DNA from 2 places in the Brevibacillus choshinensis genome. Region 2 is predicted to be linked to the other one. Evidence: predicted binding sites of a transcription regulator. Region 2 holds the regulator's gene; the other holds the start of a gene.
What was found. The regulator LexA, encoded in region 2, represses DNA repair genes until DNA is damaged. The targets are predictions, from matches to a motif close to CGAACATATGTTCG.
Positions count from the first base shown of each region.

Region 1: a site for LexA is predicted at 3,956-3,969, ahead of JNE38_RS20240 (YolD-like family protein). Genes of this name have one in related genera too.

Region 1 is NZ_CP069127.1:4,018,041-4,025,525, forward strand. It holds gene JNE38_RS20220 (hypothetical protein) at 1-966, shown strand, start outside; gene JNE38_RS30745 (vanadium-dependent haloperoxidase) at 872-1,261, shown strand; gene JNE38_RS20225 (GNAT family N-acetyltransferase) at 1,446-1,937, shown strand; gene JNE38_RS20230 (DUF92 domain-containing protein) at 2,059-2,880, shown strand; gene JNE38_RS20235 (GNAT family N-acetyltransferase) at 2,955-3,845, opposite strand; gene JNE38_RS20240 (YolD-like family protein) at 4,066-4,311, shown strand; gene JNE38_RS20245 (macrolide family glycosyltransferase) at 4,464-5,672, opposite strand; gene JNE38_RS20250 (NAD(P)-dependent alcohol dehydrogenase) at 5,833-6,801, opposite strand; cyclic di-AMP (ydaO/yuaA leader) riboswitch at 7,152-7,309, shown strand; gene JNE38_RS20255 (CAP domain-containing protein) at 7,317-7,485, shown strand, end outside.
Region 2 is NZ_CP069127.1:3,425,607-3,433,091, reverse strand. It holds gene ileS (isoleucine--tRNA ligase) at 1-280, shown strand, start outside; gene JNE38_RS17315 (DUF4269 domain-containing protein) at 325-912, opposite strand; gene JNE38_RS17310 (DUF456 domain-containing protein) at 1,056-1,541, shown strand; gene lexA (transcriptional repressor LexA) at 1,586-2,209, opposite strand; gene yneA (cell division suppressor protein YneA) at 2,371-2,709, shown strand; gene JNE38_RS17295 (DUF896 domain-containing protein) at 2,801-2,998, shown strand; gene crcB (fluoride efflux transporter CrcB) at 3,084-3,452, shown strand; gene JNE38_RS17285 (HelD family protein) at 3,489-5,729, shown strand; gene JNE38_RS17280 (HesB/IscA family protein) at 5,786-6,088, opposite strand; gene ltaE (low-specificity L-threonine aldolase) at 6,201-7,244, shown strand; gene JNE38_RS17270 (hypothetical protein) at 7,485-7,485, shown strand, end outside.

The DNA.
Region 1 (7,485 bases), 590 kb from region 2:
GCTTTAGGCGGTGCGGCAAAGCTTACGAATCCCCAGGGAGCGTATGCATTCGATCTCGCTGGTCCTGATTCCCATCATCTGGGCATGATTGCCCCTCCAGCCTTCAGCAGCGCCTGGCAGGCCAGCGAGATGGCAGAGCTTTACTGGCAAGCATTGACTCGCGATGTCCCTTTTGCAGAATTCAGCACGAACCCGCTCACGATGGCTGCTGCATCCGATTTAACGAGCTTCACGGATTTTCGCGGTCCAAAAGACAGTGGAAAGGTAACCACCTCGACCTTGTTCCGGGGGAGTACTCCTGGAGACCTTGTAGGGCCGTATATCTCGCAATTCCTGTGGAAAGACATCCCTTACGGAGGAACAGCGATCGTCCAAAAATATCGGACAACGGTGGCGGGCGATGACCACATGACCACTTATCAGGACTGGCTGGACATCCAAAACGGAGGGGCTCCTGCTTCGCAAAATGAATACGACCCAACGCCCCGCTATATCCGCAATGGTCGAGATCTGAGTGAATGGGTTCACCGCGACTTCACCTTCCAAAGCTTTTTAGCTGGTTGTCTCATTCTTCTTGGGTTCGGACAGGGCGCACTGGATGCAGCCAACCCTTATCTGCATTCTGCGACACAGGTCGGTTACGTTTGGAGGACCGCATCTTTTGGACTTTGTGGTACGGTCGGCACGGTCCGCCCTCGAGGCCTCCTGGTTCCAGAAATGGCTGATCCATCGCCGGGTCAGGCCGGAAGAGTTCGGGGGGCGCGTCCACAACCAGTTGACGGGAGCTGCCCGTTACCCGATCCATTCGGAGCTGCTTCAGTCGCAAGCAGTTTCCGAGGTCTTCAGCAGGTTTGGAAGCTACCTTCTCCCCATGGCCTATCCAGAAGGCTGTCCTACTCATCCTTCCTATCCAGCTGGCCACGCTTGCATTGCCGGGGCTGGCATCACGATGCTGAAGGCGTTTAGCAACGAATCGTTCGTGATTCCGAATCCTGTCGAAGCCAGTCCTGATGGTCTCTCTTTGCTGCCTTACTCGGGAGCCCCCTTGACTCTCGGCAATGAATTGAACAAACTTGCTGCCAATATAGCCCTTGGCCGAGATACGGCTGGTGTACACTGGCGATCAGACGGAATCGAGGGGCTAAAGCTGGGTGAAGCAGTTGCCATTGGGATCTTGCAGGATTACAGCAACACCTATCATGAAAAATTCAGCGGCTTCTCCCTGACAACGTTTGATGGGAAAACCATCACGATCGGATAGGAAAGTTCAAACGAAAAAGGCCGCGGCAGCTTGGGTCACATATGTTTTAGAATGTTCCAATAAAAGAAAAAGCGGTAGTTTAAGACCTTGATAATAAGTCTTAGGCTGCCGCTCTACATGTCATGCTATCATGAAAGAAGATGTAAGGACATACATCCCATTTCGCGATGTGGAGGTCAGATATATGTTAATTATACGAAATGCAAGGATAGAAGATTTGCCTAAACTTGCAGCCATTGAACAGCTTTGCTTTTCAAAAGAAGAGGCTGCAACGGTAGAAGCCATTGAACAGCGCATCGAGTTAATTCCGGATAGCTTTTATGTAGCTGAAGAGGATGGTGAAATTGCGGGTTTCGTGAATGGACCAGTGATTGAAACAGCGTTCATAACGGATGATTTGTTTCATGCTATAAAGGAAAATCCAGCGACTGACTGGCATCAAAGCATTTTAGGATTAGCAGTTGCTCCACATTTTCAAAATCGTGGAGTGGCATCAAGGTTGCTTACGCATCTAGAAAAGGAAGCAAGAGCGAAAAAGCGTGAAAGCATCACACTTACTTGTAAAGAGAACTTAGTTCCCTTCTACGAAAGACATGGGTATGTCAATAATGGCGTCTCAAGTTCTGAACATGCTGGAGCAACATGGTACAACATGAGGAAAGAATTGCGGTCATAGTTCGCGTCAAATACATAAGCCCATGCGCTTCCACAACGACGCTTCATCATTGCCTTTTCATATTCGAATGCTTGCTGCGTTGAGGTATAATAGTTTCCATGCAAAGGGGGCGGAAACAGCGGTGGAGTGGTTAATAGGTCTGGCCTGCAGCGCTGCGATTGCAGGGACGGCTTATGCAAAACGGTCGCTGTCCGGTTCTGGATTTTTAGCGGCGGTGATGCTGGGCACGGTGATGTACGCGCTCGGAAGCGCAATCTGGTTCGGCTCCCTCATCGCTTTCTTCGTATCGTCAACCCTATGGTCCAAGTGGAAAAAGCATGCGAAGGAAGATGCAGAGAGCGGTTATGAGAAAGACGGGAGGCGCGATGCCGGCCAGGTCCTCGCTAACGGAGGGCTGGGGCTGCTGTTATGCACGGCAAATGGGGTGTCTCCACATCCGCTTTGGTGGTACGCTTTCCTCGGCGTTATGGCTGCGGTGACAGCAGATACTTGGGCTACAGAAATCGGCGGCTTGAGCAGGACGCCTCCGATATCGATCAAAACGGGTCGACGCGTTCCTCCTGGCACGTCGGGGGGCATTACTGGCCTCGGCTTGGGGGCTTCACTGTCTGGCGGCCTGTTTATCGGAGCCATAGCGTGGATGCTGCTTGCGTTGTCCGGGCAATCTGCTTTGGATGCCGTTCGTTTGGCTGCCTGGGTCGGAATAGCCGGACTGGCAGGCATTCTAAGCTCACTGGCCGATTCGTGGATCGGGGCGACCTGGCAGGAAATGTACCGTTGCGGCGCTTGCGGTCGGGAAATCGAGCAATCCCGCCACTGCGGCAGTCCTGCTGTAAGGATCCGCGGCCGCGCCGGCTGGAACAACGATGCCGTCAATGTCGCCGGCTCACTCGCAGGCGGTGTTGCAGCAGCGTTGCTGGCGCTGGCATTCGGCTTATCTTGATTCTAAAAACCGGAAAGACTTCGTATCGCCAAAACGATGCCGAGTCTTTCCGGTTATTTCAGCTTTTGGCAGTTTTACGCATGAGACGTTAACGGAAATAAGAAATGCTTCTCTACACCTTTTAAAAATGGACGTACGAATAAAACATCATCCGTCCCGGTGATCAACGCTGTCCGCATGTTCTGATTGTCACGATCAGGCACAAAGTGAAAATGAATCGTCTCCATCTCATCAGTCAGCAAATGATTGACAACGGCTTCCATATCCATTGTTCTTTTGCTTACGATATCGAAAACATGCAGCTGATCCTCTTCTTGTGCAAATAAGACAATCGCATCCGCATCTTCGACATAATAAATCACATCGTGAAAGACTAGCAGAAAGTAAAACATGAGTAGATGCTCGTCACCCTTCACGCCCAGTCTCGACGACACAGGGACTCTTTCCGACGCAAATTCCTTCATCAATGCAAAATCATCTGGGTTGTTCACATTCAGCTTGCGCAAGGCGGATTTCGAAGCCGCATGCTCTCTCATATCTGACACCCTCAAGCTGAAACTGCTTTCCTGAACCTTCTCAAAACCAAACTTGGGATAAAAATCGAGCACAGTATGGTTAGCAAACAAATAGAGATAATCGTAGTCCTTTTCATATTTATCAATGATATGGTTCATCAGCTTCGCCGATAACCCTTGATTACGATAATCTGGATGGGTCATCACGGTGCCCAATTGAAGCGCCTTACATTCCGAGCCATTGGACGTCACGACCATTTTATTGACAGAAACATTAGCAATGACCTGTTCCCCGTCCCAATAGGAATAACAGATGTAATTGTCATTCCAGCAGCCTTTGCTATACCATTCTGTAAAATCAAGCTTGAAAATGCGCTTTGCAAGCTCATTGAAGCTCTCCCTGTATTCTTCGACGTGCTTGTAGTCACAGATCAACTGAAGTTCATTCATCATGAATCCCCCATGTTTTGCTTGTATTCTCGCGTTTTCCACATTGTACCATCCTCCCATTTTTAAAAGAATAGCATTTGCACGTTCGCATTTCGTTCGTATATAATATAAGAACAAACGTTCCACTTCTCTTTCAGGACGAAGGTGTTAAGGAGCTGCAACGGCTATTACATAATTGAAAATCTTTCAAATAGGTTGATGAAAGCTGGGGGGAACCAACATGGTAAAAGCATCTGTACCAAAAAGACCCACACGGGATGAATTTGAATTGGAGGACTTGGGAAGCCAGCTTGAAGAAGCAAGGGAGGATGGCGACGAAAGAGCTCTGTCGGTTTGGGGTGAAACTGAAAAGGTTCGTGGACGGATCATGGTCCTTGACTCACGCACCAGACTCGTTCACGTTGAAAGCGAAGGAACAACAAGGAAGATCCCTTTCCTGGATATCATGAGGGTAAGCTACGAATAGAGCGGCAAAGGAAAACGAGGACATGATGAGGGCAATGGCTGACAAATGACAAACTAGCGGCAGCCAGGAAGACCATCATTACCTGGAATGCCGCTTCGTTCGAGGAAGGCTTCAGTGTCCATCCTGCTGCTACGACTGAGCTCAATCAACATTTATTTTGAGAAAGGATACTGATCTTTCCATTCGAATATCTCATCAACAGCTTGGCGATACCCACCTGACTGTTGAAAGGATTCCTTTATTTTTGCCACAGCCTGATTGAAAGTTGGGTCGTTCAACACATGATCCACGGATTCACGCAGTTGATTTGCAGTCAAGTTTTGCATTTGCAGCTTCATGCCTGCTCCGATATTGACGACTTGCCCGGCGATGATTGGCTGATCCGCGCTTTGTGGGATTACAATGAGCGGAACCCCGTGATAGAGACCTTCATTGGTGCTGTTCATTCCACCATGCGTAATAAATAATTTCGCATATTTGAGGACCTCAAGTTGCGGAACATAACTTTTCACAATGAAGTTTTTGGGGATTTCCCCCAAATCAGAGGTTTGAACGTTACTCCCGATCGACATGACGATGGTATGATCCGTGTTCCCAAGTGCCGTCATACATAGCTTATAGAAATCGATCGATCGGTTAACGATCGTACCCAATGAAATGTAAATGGGGCTTTTCCCCTCGATTTCAGTGAGGTCGAAGTTTTCCTGCGTGTATCGTGAAGAGATGGATGGACCTACAAATTTGTAAGTTTGGTCGAATGCTTCTCCAAAAGGTTGAAACTCCTTGGTTGTATAAACGATAGTAAGTGGTGCAGGATTACAAAAAACCTCATAAGGAGAATGGATCTCCACATCATATTTTTCCTTCACCCTATTCGTCAGGCGGTGATATTCCTCTTGGATGGGTGTAAGGATTTCCACAGGTATTTTGTCAGAAAGCTGTTCCAGCATGTTCTCGAATGATTCTTTTGTCTGCGCAAAAGAAGTACACGAATTCATTGCAGGAAGCTTTAGGATCTGCGCCAGTAACCGTCCGCATCCAAACATGGAATCGTGGATGATGTAATCAAAATGCTCTCCTTTGATCTGCTCAAGAACGCTAGGGATGACGATATCTGCCGTATGTAAAAGACCGTTGACTCTTTCAAGCAAATAATTTCTTCCACCCGAGATAAACGCTTCTATAAATTTTTGACCGTCAATTGTTCGTACAGTAGCTCCCGTCTTCTCCATACGCTCTCGAAAAGCTTCTACCGTAAAGTACACTACCTCTTCTCCGCGAGAGATAAGCTCCTGCACCACTCCAATCGTTGGATTGATATGTCCTTCTGATCCACTATTGATAAATAAAACACGTGCCATATCTACCGCTCCTTACGCATTACGCATTTCCCTACTTTGTGCAAGAATAATGGGCACTGCCCCAAACGATCGCTCCACTCAAATAATGGAATCAAGTTTATCATAGCCATCCATACTGCGCAAAACCACCTTGTTTTTCACTTCGGAACGAACAGAATGTTCAGTCTCCCCGAACGGTTAGTACCACGTTACCTTTCTTATGTCCCAGATCCACATAGCTGTGAGCCTCCGGTGCTTGCTCCAGCGGAAAGCGGCGATCGATTACAGAACGCAGCTTTCCTGCCTCGATCAGCTCCTTCAGATACATTAAGTCTTCTGCGGATTCCTTCGACGATCCGCCGATTACCTTCTTGCTGCTCGTCGCATTGACCCATAGTCCGCCAATGATCGGCAGAAAGTCCACATGGTACGCACGCAAATAGAAGCCATTCGGTGTCAGACGCTTGACGCAAGCTTGGAATGGACTCTTCCCGACCGTATCAAAAATGATATCGTAAGACGGACCTTCCTCTGCGAACTTCTCTTTTGTATAATCAATGACTCGGTCGGCTCCCAGCGATTTCACCAATTCCACATTAGACGTGCTGCACAATCCGGTTACTTCCGCGCCGAAATACTTGGAGAGCTGGACGGCATATGTCCCGACGCTGCCAGAAGCTCCGTAAACGAGCACCCGACTGCCGCTTTGGATGTTGGCCTTCCGGAGAAATTGCAGGGCCGTATAGGCGCCTACCGGTACCGCAGCTGCCTCCTCGAACGTCATGTTTGCAGGTTTGAGTGCGACACCGCCATTCTCGGGCAGACATTTGTATTCCGCATACGCGCCGAAGCTGATTCCGCAGGCAGCATATACGGAATCTCCCGGCTTGAACCGTGTAACGCGGCTACCCGCCGATTCGACCACGCCCGCCAGTTCGAATCCGAGAATCCTGATACGCTTTGGTCTCCAAAGGCCGTTGAATAGGCGCGCGAGGAAAGGATCTGCTTTGCGTAACCGGCAATCCCCAGCAGCAACGGTTGTAGCATAGACCTTAATCATGATTTCGTCGTCATTTGGTACGGGCTTGGCGACCTCCCGCAGCTGCAGCACATTCGGCGGTCCGTACCGCTCGTATACAATCGCTTTCATACTTCCTCCCCTTCTCTCCCCTTCGTAATCTTTCTCCATATTTATATACAGTTCACCGCTTACAAAAGTTTCCGTTCTTTAGCCACGGTGCATTATATGGCCTGATTCATAGAAATATCATTTCGCGAAGTTCTGCAAACAAAAACGAATGCCGCAGCATCCGTTTATGACCCGATCAAATCCGTTCGTTGAAAAAGAAGTCGTTGCCTCCATCCCCGCCGTTCCTTTTGATATTCGGACACCGCTCCCAGAGAAGTCGCTGTTTCTGCCACTTTCTCTAATATCCCATTAATCCTACCAAATTTTATACCTTTCATTTGACCGCGAATGTCTGTTATTCTAGGTCATGCCAAACAAAACAGCCGAAACTTCCTCACGAATGGAAGTGCGGGGGAACTTTTTTTCTTGCAGATGAGAGATCTGCATGGGGTGAATCGCCAATGTGCGTAGGGTTGTTTCCTCAATCCGAACCCGTCAACTAACCTCGTAGGCTAAAAAAAGGAGACGATGTGAATATGAAACGCCTAGGTACGATTGCAATCGCGACATTGGGATTGGGATTTGCTCTTTCCGGCTTTTCTAACACAGCTTCTGCCGCGGCTGCTTATCCTTGCCCATTGAATGCAGGGGCGACCAAGCAAGTGCAACAACAGCAACAAGCCCAAGGCTTCCCATATATGGTAC
Region 2 (7,485 bases):
TGTGGCATTGCATACGGAAATCACGCAGGACCTGAGGCAGGAGGGCATCGTGCGCGAGGTCATCCGGGTCATTCAGGATTACCGCAAGAAGCTGGATTTACCGATCGAAAAGCGCATTACCCTTACGTTGGATGTAGATGCGCAGGTGAAAGCAGCGCTGGAGCAATTTGATCATGTATTGAGGAGCCATGTGCTTCTTGACCAGGTCCGATATGAAGCCGGCAACCCGATGGAGAGAGTCTCCTTTGGAGAGAAAAGCATTGGCCTGCGAGTGGAGTAGCATGCTGCAAGGCACCTGATAAGGAGGAACCAGTCCGGCAAGCATTATCTGGACTGGTTTTTCTCTTGGAAGAGGAGAATGTAGGACGTAAGCTCTTCCGTATGGTAGCGCTCTAGCTCCAAAAGTGCCTGATAAGGGTCATTGCCTGGGATATGGAAGTAGTGAGCGAAGGCAGGCTCGGTTTTCATGCCGTTCGCTTTGAGCATTCGAATATCCCGATAAGCCTCTTCACCGCCGATCGAGAGCAATCGATCCTCGATAACCATATGGCGGTATGCATTTTGCTGTTCGACCGGGACAGATTGAGCGAACAATTCAAACCAGAAGTCATGTGCATAAAATCCGATGACGCTGGAATCCTTGCCAGATACGAGAATACGGCTCTCCTGATAGCCTTCCATGCTGCCATATGCTGCACGCACATCAGCATCAAAGCGATCCAGGTCATGACTCACGCAGATGATATCGAGATCACTATCCGGAACATCGATTTGCAGGGGGATTGTGCCGGCGAGAACGGGATCGTACGCACACAAGGATTCCATCAGCCGGATTTGCGAGATGGCATTCCAGGCAGCCTGTTGGCGAGCATTGCCGGATTGCAAATAAGCGAGATCACGCCAGTTTTTCATGTGGATGCCTCCATCGTGTTTTGGTCCCGAAGAATTGGGTAACGATCATAGAATAGGGGTGTGAAATGATTGTAGTCGGTTGTCAAACAGACTGCAACGAAAATGAGCTTGACTCGTATACCATAGGGAGAGGAGTGGGGGTAGTGGATATACTTTTATGGGTGATTGTGGTAGCTTTGTTTGTATTGAGTATCGCCGGAATCTTTCTGCCGGTATTACCTGATACGATCCTGCTATGGGGCGGCTTCCTGATCTATCACTTCTTTATTGCAGATCCGGGTGCGGGACTTCCGTCATCCTTTTGGTGGGGGATGATTGCGCTCAGTGTGCTCTTGTACGGAGCAGATCTCTTGACCAATATGTATTTTGTGAAAAAGTACGGGGGATCTAAGTGGTCTTCGTTTGCGGCGATCATCGGGATTTTGCTCGGGATCTTCTTGTTCCCGCCGTTCGGTATGATCATTCTTCCATTCGCTTTCGTCGTGTTGGTAGAACTCTTCATGCAAAAACAAACGATGGAAAAAGCCATCAAGGCAGGCTTTGGCTCATTGATCGGATTTTTGGGAAGTGCCGTCGTCAAAGTCGTGCTCCAGGTGACGATGATCATTTGGTTTTTCATCGCGGCATAGGCGCAAAAAAGGACAGCAGAGGCTGTCCTTTTTACTTGCAATCATTAGTGAATCAAGCGATAGACTCCGATGACTTTACCGAGAATCGAAACGGCGTCGAGGATGATCGGCTCCATCGTGGCGTTCTCCGGCTGGAGTCTGAAATGATTCTTCTCTTTAAAGAAGCGTTTGACAGTGGCTTCATCTTCTTCGGTCATCGCCACTACGATATCACCGTTATTCGCAACGTGCTGCTGACGGACAATGACGTAGTCGCCATCGAGAATTCCCGCGTCGATCATACTGTTACCGGATACGCGGAGCATGTACACCTTGTCCGACGTTACGATGTTTTCCGGCAATGGGAAATATTCCTCGACATCTTCAATGGCTGTGATCGGTTGACCTGCAGTGACTTTCCCGATGACGGGCACACGAACAACGGAATCTTCAAAATCATCTTGAAAGCGATCTTCCTCAGACAAGAGCTCAATGGCACGAGGTTTGGTAGGGTCGCGCCGAATGAGGCCTTTCTTTTCCAAGCGAGCTAAGTGTCCGTGTACAGTAGAGCTGGAGGCAAGTCCGACTGCTTCCCCGATTTCCCGTACGGAAGGTGGGTAGCCTTTATCGCGGACTTCTTTTCGGATGAAGTCGATGATGGCCTGCTGTCGATTCGAAAGTTTTGACATAAGAGACACCTCAGTTTTCTCGAACATGTTTTCCTATATTATACCATGGGATCTTGCGTTCGACAAACATAAGTTCGGATCTTTTTTGTTGACATGAACATACGTTCCCATATATGATGGTAACAAGAGAACAGAACGTACGTTTGTAGGAGGAGATATTGATGTCTGTATTGACTGTACATAATCGCTTTGAAAAGAAGGTAGTTCGACGCACTCGTTTCGGCATTACCCGAGGACAGGCTCTATTGTTTCTGATTAGTTTTTCTCTCTTTTTTTATTTGTTGACCGAACTGGTGTTTGCTTCTGGTGTAGAGGTGGCTCCGCCGGTAAAGGAAATCACAGTGCGTGCCGGAGATAGCTTGTGGAAGCTGGCTGTTCGCTATCAAGAGGAAGCGAAGATGGACGTGAATGAGCTTGTAGCGGCGATCAAAGAAATAAACGACATGGAAGGTGTCATGATTTACCCTGGCCAGACCTTGAGAATACCGCTTCCGGAATAACTTCCCATTCACTGACGCCCGACCTGCTTGCACCGCCCTTGGGATATGGTATAATGGAGCGGCATTACTTACAGGTGGGGAGGAACCAGTAGTGGTATCTGACGCAGAAATCAAGCGCATTAATGAACTGGTGAAAAAGTCAAAAGAGGTCGGATTGTCCGAGGAAGAAAAGCTCGAGCAAAAAGCACTTCGTCAAAAGTATATCGATGCTGTAAAGCTTTCTTTGAGAGCAAACCTGGATTCCATCCGTTACGTGGAAGACCTTGAAGAAAATGGTCGGAAACAGTAAGATAACAGATATTGATAACAAAGACATCCTTGCTGCAAGCTAGGGTGTCTTTTTGTTCCGAACCGAGCATGGGAGGGAAAGCATAATGATTCCATGGATTGCGGTGGCAGCAGGAGGAGCACTCGGATCCATGATGCGCTATGGTCTTTCATTGATAGCGAATCAGCCGGGGTGGCCGATCGGAACATGGCTCGCGAACGTCGTGGGTTCATTTCTGATTGGTTTGCTGTCTGTATGGGGAAAAGAACGGGGAATGTTGTCACCGGAAGTGTATCTATTGTTTGCCACAGGGGTAATGGGGGGATTTACGACATTCTCCACCTTTTCTCTGGAGGTCATTTCTTTTTGGGGAGATGGCCAGATTGTTCGAGGGTTGTTGTATGCGCTTCTGAGCGTGACGGTTGGTTTGCTTTCGTGTGCGGCAGGTATTTGGCTGGCACGACAATGGACATAGCAATGCGAAATGAACGGACTGAGAGGGGGGACGGGTATGAGTACCCAACACCGGGAATACGAACGGGAACAAAAGAAGCTGGATGACACCATCGCGATAATTGACAGTGAAATCACGCAATTACGCGAGGATATTCGGGAAGCTACCGACGACTACGTAAAACAAGTCGTGAATTCGAAAAAGTCGAAGGATCTGCGCTATCTTGAGGACCAGGGACGTGAAAAGCCATACTTCGGACGGGTAGACTTTATGAAGGATGAAGTGTACGAGCTGGATCAGGTCTACATCGGCAAGCGGGGAATTGTGCGGGGAGATACGTTTGACTCTGTGGTTGTCGACTGGAGAGCACCGATTGCCAGCCTCTATTATTCTGGGGAGAGCAAAGACGCCTTTTACCGGATGGGAAGAGAAATCGTCCGTGGAGAAGTAACCTTAAAGCGTAATTTCGCAATCGAGCAAGGAAAAATCACCGGGATTTATGATGGCGCAGTGAAAGAGACGATACACCGCGAGATGGGAGATCCGGATGATTTCTTGCAGGAAGGTTTCATCGATGAATTTTTGGCCGCCAACCTGAACCAGGCCAATGACAGCCGTCTAAAGGATATCGTGGCGACCATCCAATCCGAACAAAATGACATTATTCGTGCGGAAAAAGAGCGGCCGATTGTCGTGCAGGGGGTAGCGGGCAGCGGGAAAACCACTATTGCCCTGCACCGGCTGTCCTATCTGATCTATAATTATCAGGATTCCATGATGTCCAAAAAATTCATGGTGTTCGCTCCAAACCGCATGTTTCTTACATACATATCGGACGTATTGCCTGAGCTTGGGGTAGATGATGTGCAGCAGTCGACGTTTATCGATTGGGCAGCTCGCCTCGTCAAACCGCTCTTGCCAAAAGGCTGGAGGATTACAAGTCCCGACAAACCGATCCAACTGTTTTTTGAAGCCGATCAGGACGAGCGGGAGCAGGAATTGACCCGCAATCGATTGCGATTTAAAGGCTCGCTGGTGTGCAAAGAAGCGCTGGAGCAGTATATTCGCTATGTAATCGAAACACGGATCCCCTTCAAGAAGCTGAGCTTCCAGTACAACAAGACCAAGCAAGTCTTTACGATACCAGGGGACTTCATTCGTCAGAGCTTTTTGGAGCAATTTGCCCACTTGCCTTACCAGCGCCGGCTGGACTCCTTGCGCAAACACATCAAGCAGGAAATGAACAAGCAAATGTTTGCGCATCTGCGCGAGTTGAAAATCGATCTGGACAAACAGGGCTTGGCCAAGTTTGAAAAAATGCTCGAGACCATTCTCGAAACCTATATGTCATCCTTCCCCACATTAGAGGCGTTCGCTTCTTACCGGGAATTGATTACAGACATCGAGCTTCTGCGAAAGCTGGTTTCCCCTGAAATAGAGGATGGTGTCATTGTGGACGTCTGTGAATCGTCAAACAAGCTGTTTGCTGAGGAGCGGATGGAAGCGGAGGACATCGCACCGCTGCTGTATCTGCAGCACATCATCGAAGGGATGAGCAAAGCTGAGCACTTCGACCATACCGTAATCGACGAGGCGCAGGATCTGAGTGCGCTGGAAATTGCCGTCGTTTCCCTTGCGACGAAGAGTCAATCACTTACGATTGTGGGGGACATCGCACAAGGAATACACTCGTATCGCGGTATCCATTCGTGGGAGGAATTAACGCAAGGCATTTTCCAAAAGCTGCGTCCATCGTACTACACCTTGTCGCAAAGCTATCGCTCGACCATAGAAATCATGCAATGTGCAAACGAGGTCTTGAGGCAAATCGACCTTCCTGAGACTGTTTTGGCAAAGCCGGTACTGAGGCACGGGGAAAAGCCGATCATGATCAGCCCTGCGACTCGAGCAAAGCTTTGGGAAGATATATCTCAGCGCGTCGCCTCTTATCGGGAAGAAGGCTTCCAAACGATTGCCATCGTGACGAAAACGATCGGGGCCAGCAAAAAAGCGTATAAAGGCTTGCAAGAAAGCATCGAGGGTCTGACGCTATTGGGCAGCAAAGACAGCCAATTTCCCGGCGGTGTCACTGTCATGCCGGCATTCCTGACCAAAGGGCTGCAGTTTGATGTCGTCCTTTTGCTCGATGTTGATACCTATGATGACAACGAATGGGACGCGAAACTCCTATACGTCGCGATGACGCGTCCTGTTCATCGCCTCGTGATGGCACATGGAGAAGGAACGGAACCACCTTTGCTTCTCGGGATGCCGAACGAATTGTATATAAAACAATAAGAAGTAACAAAAAACCCCTCGCTGATCTTGATTCAGCAAGGGGTTTTTAGCGAGTCTTAGTGGTCGCCGGTGTTTCCTTTGGATGGGTTGGTAATCACAAAGCCCTCTTCAGGGAGGTAGAGGTAATCGAGGATGATCCCGTCCAGCAGAGGCTCGTCTTTTTTCACTACTACGTCAATTTCTTTGTCTGTCGAAATAACTTCGTCTTCTTCAGTGGGCTTGTCCAGAGCCAAACCGTAGTGAGCGTGGTCACCGTGCGCGTGAGTGATGTATACGCGCAGTTTCAGATCTTTGTCTTCTTCTTGGTCCATAATGGTTTTCAATTGTTTCGCAGCATTGCGCGTAATTTTCACATTCATTGGACAGGTCTCCTAACGTTTATGTATCGATCCCTTCCATATTAGCAAAGAGGTAAATCGATATGCAATGTTGAAAGTTTAATGAAAGAAGGAAGCAATGGGGAGGAGAACCATGAAGAAAATCGATTTGCGCAGCGATACGGTTACCAAGCCAACCGATGCCATGATTCGCGCGATGGCAGAAGCGGAGGTAGGTGACGATGTTTACCGCGAGGATCCGACTGTCAATCGCCTGGAGGAAATCGCCGCAGAGCGGCTGGGAAAAGAAGCTGCATTGTTTGTCACGAGTGGTACGCAAGGAAATCAGGTAGCGGTTTTGACCCATTGCGTAAACGGAGATGAAGTCATTGCAGAAGCGGAATCGCACATCTTTTACTATGAAGGGGGTGCGATGTCGGCATTAGCTGGTGTCCAAACACGCACTTTGGCAGGTGTACGCGGTGCCTTGCGCGCAGAAGATGTGGAAAAGGCGATCCGTTCCACGACGAATATCCATTTTCCCCGAACAAAGCTGATCTGCCTGGAAAACACGCACAATCGAGCAGGTGGAGCAGTCATTACTCCGGAGAAGATGAAAAGTGTTTACGAGGTGGGACAAAAGCATGGCATCCCCGTACACTTGGACGGAGCTCGACTCTTTAATGCGGCAGTCGCTCTGGGTGTAGATGTTCGGGAGCTGAGTCAGTACACAACTTCCGTTCAAATTTGCTTGTCGAAAGGACTAAGCGCACCAGTAGGCTCCATTTTGGCGGGAGATCGTGCGTTCATCGAAGAGGCGAGATGGTGGAGAAAGAAACTGGGGGGAGGATTGCGTCAAGTCGGTTATTTGGCGGCTCCGGGCATCCTCGCTCTCACAGACATGACAGAGCGTTTGGCGGAGGACCACAACCATGCGAAAATGCTGGCAGAAGGGCTCCGCAATCTGTCTTTGGAAGTCGAACCAGTCGAAACCAACATTGTCCTCGTGAAAACAGACTCCATCCAGACTACGGCCGTAGAATTCCTGAAACGCTTGGCGGATCAAGGGGTTTATGCCGTTGATTTCGATGAATACGTCATCCGTTTTACGACTCATCGTCACATCTCAGAGGAAGATGTTCAGTATGTTCTTCAAATCGTGGAAAGATTGCTGGCGAGCGTTCCAGCAGCCAAGTAATAGGGAGGATTCGAACAGTCCTGACTGAGCCCGCTGGCAAGGTCAGGGCTGTTTTTGTTGTACAGATTTAGGTATTGATCTGATCCTGTCCGGTACAAGTGCAGCATAGCGAGACCGCGAACGATCGTGTGATGGCGAGCTCCTTTGACCCCCAGATGGCATGGAGCAGCCAAGTTTTCTAGTGTAAATCTGTGCTGCCAAAGAAATACTATAGCTATCAAAGCGTAGGGGAAAAGAGGGA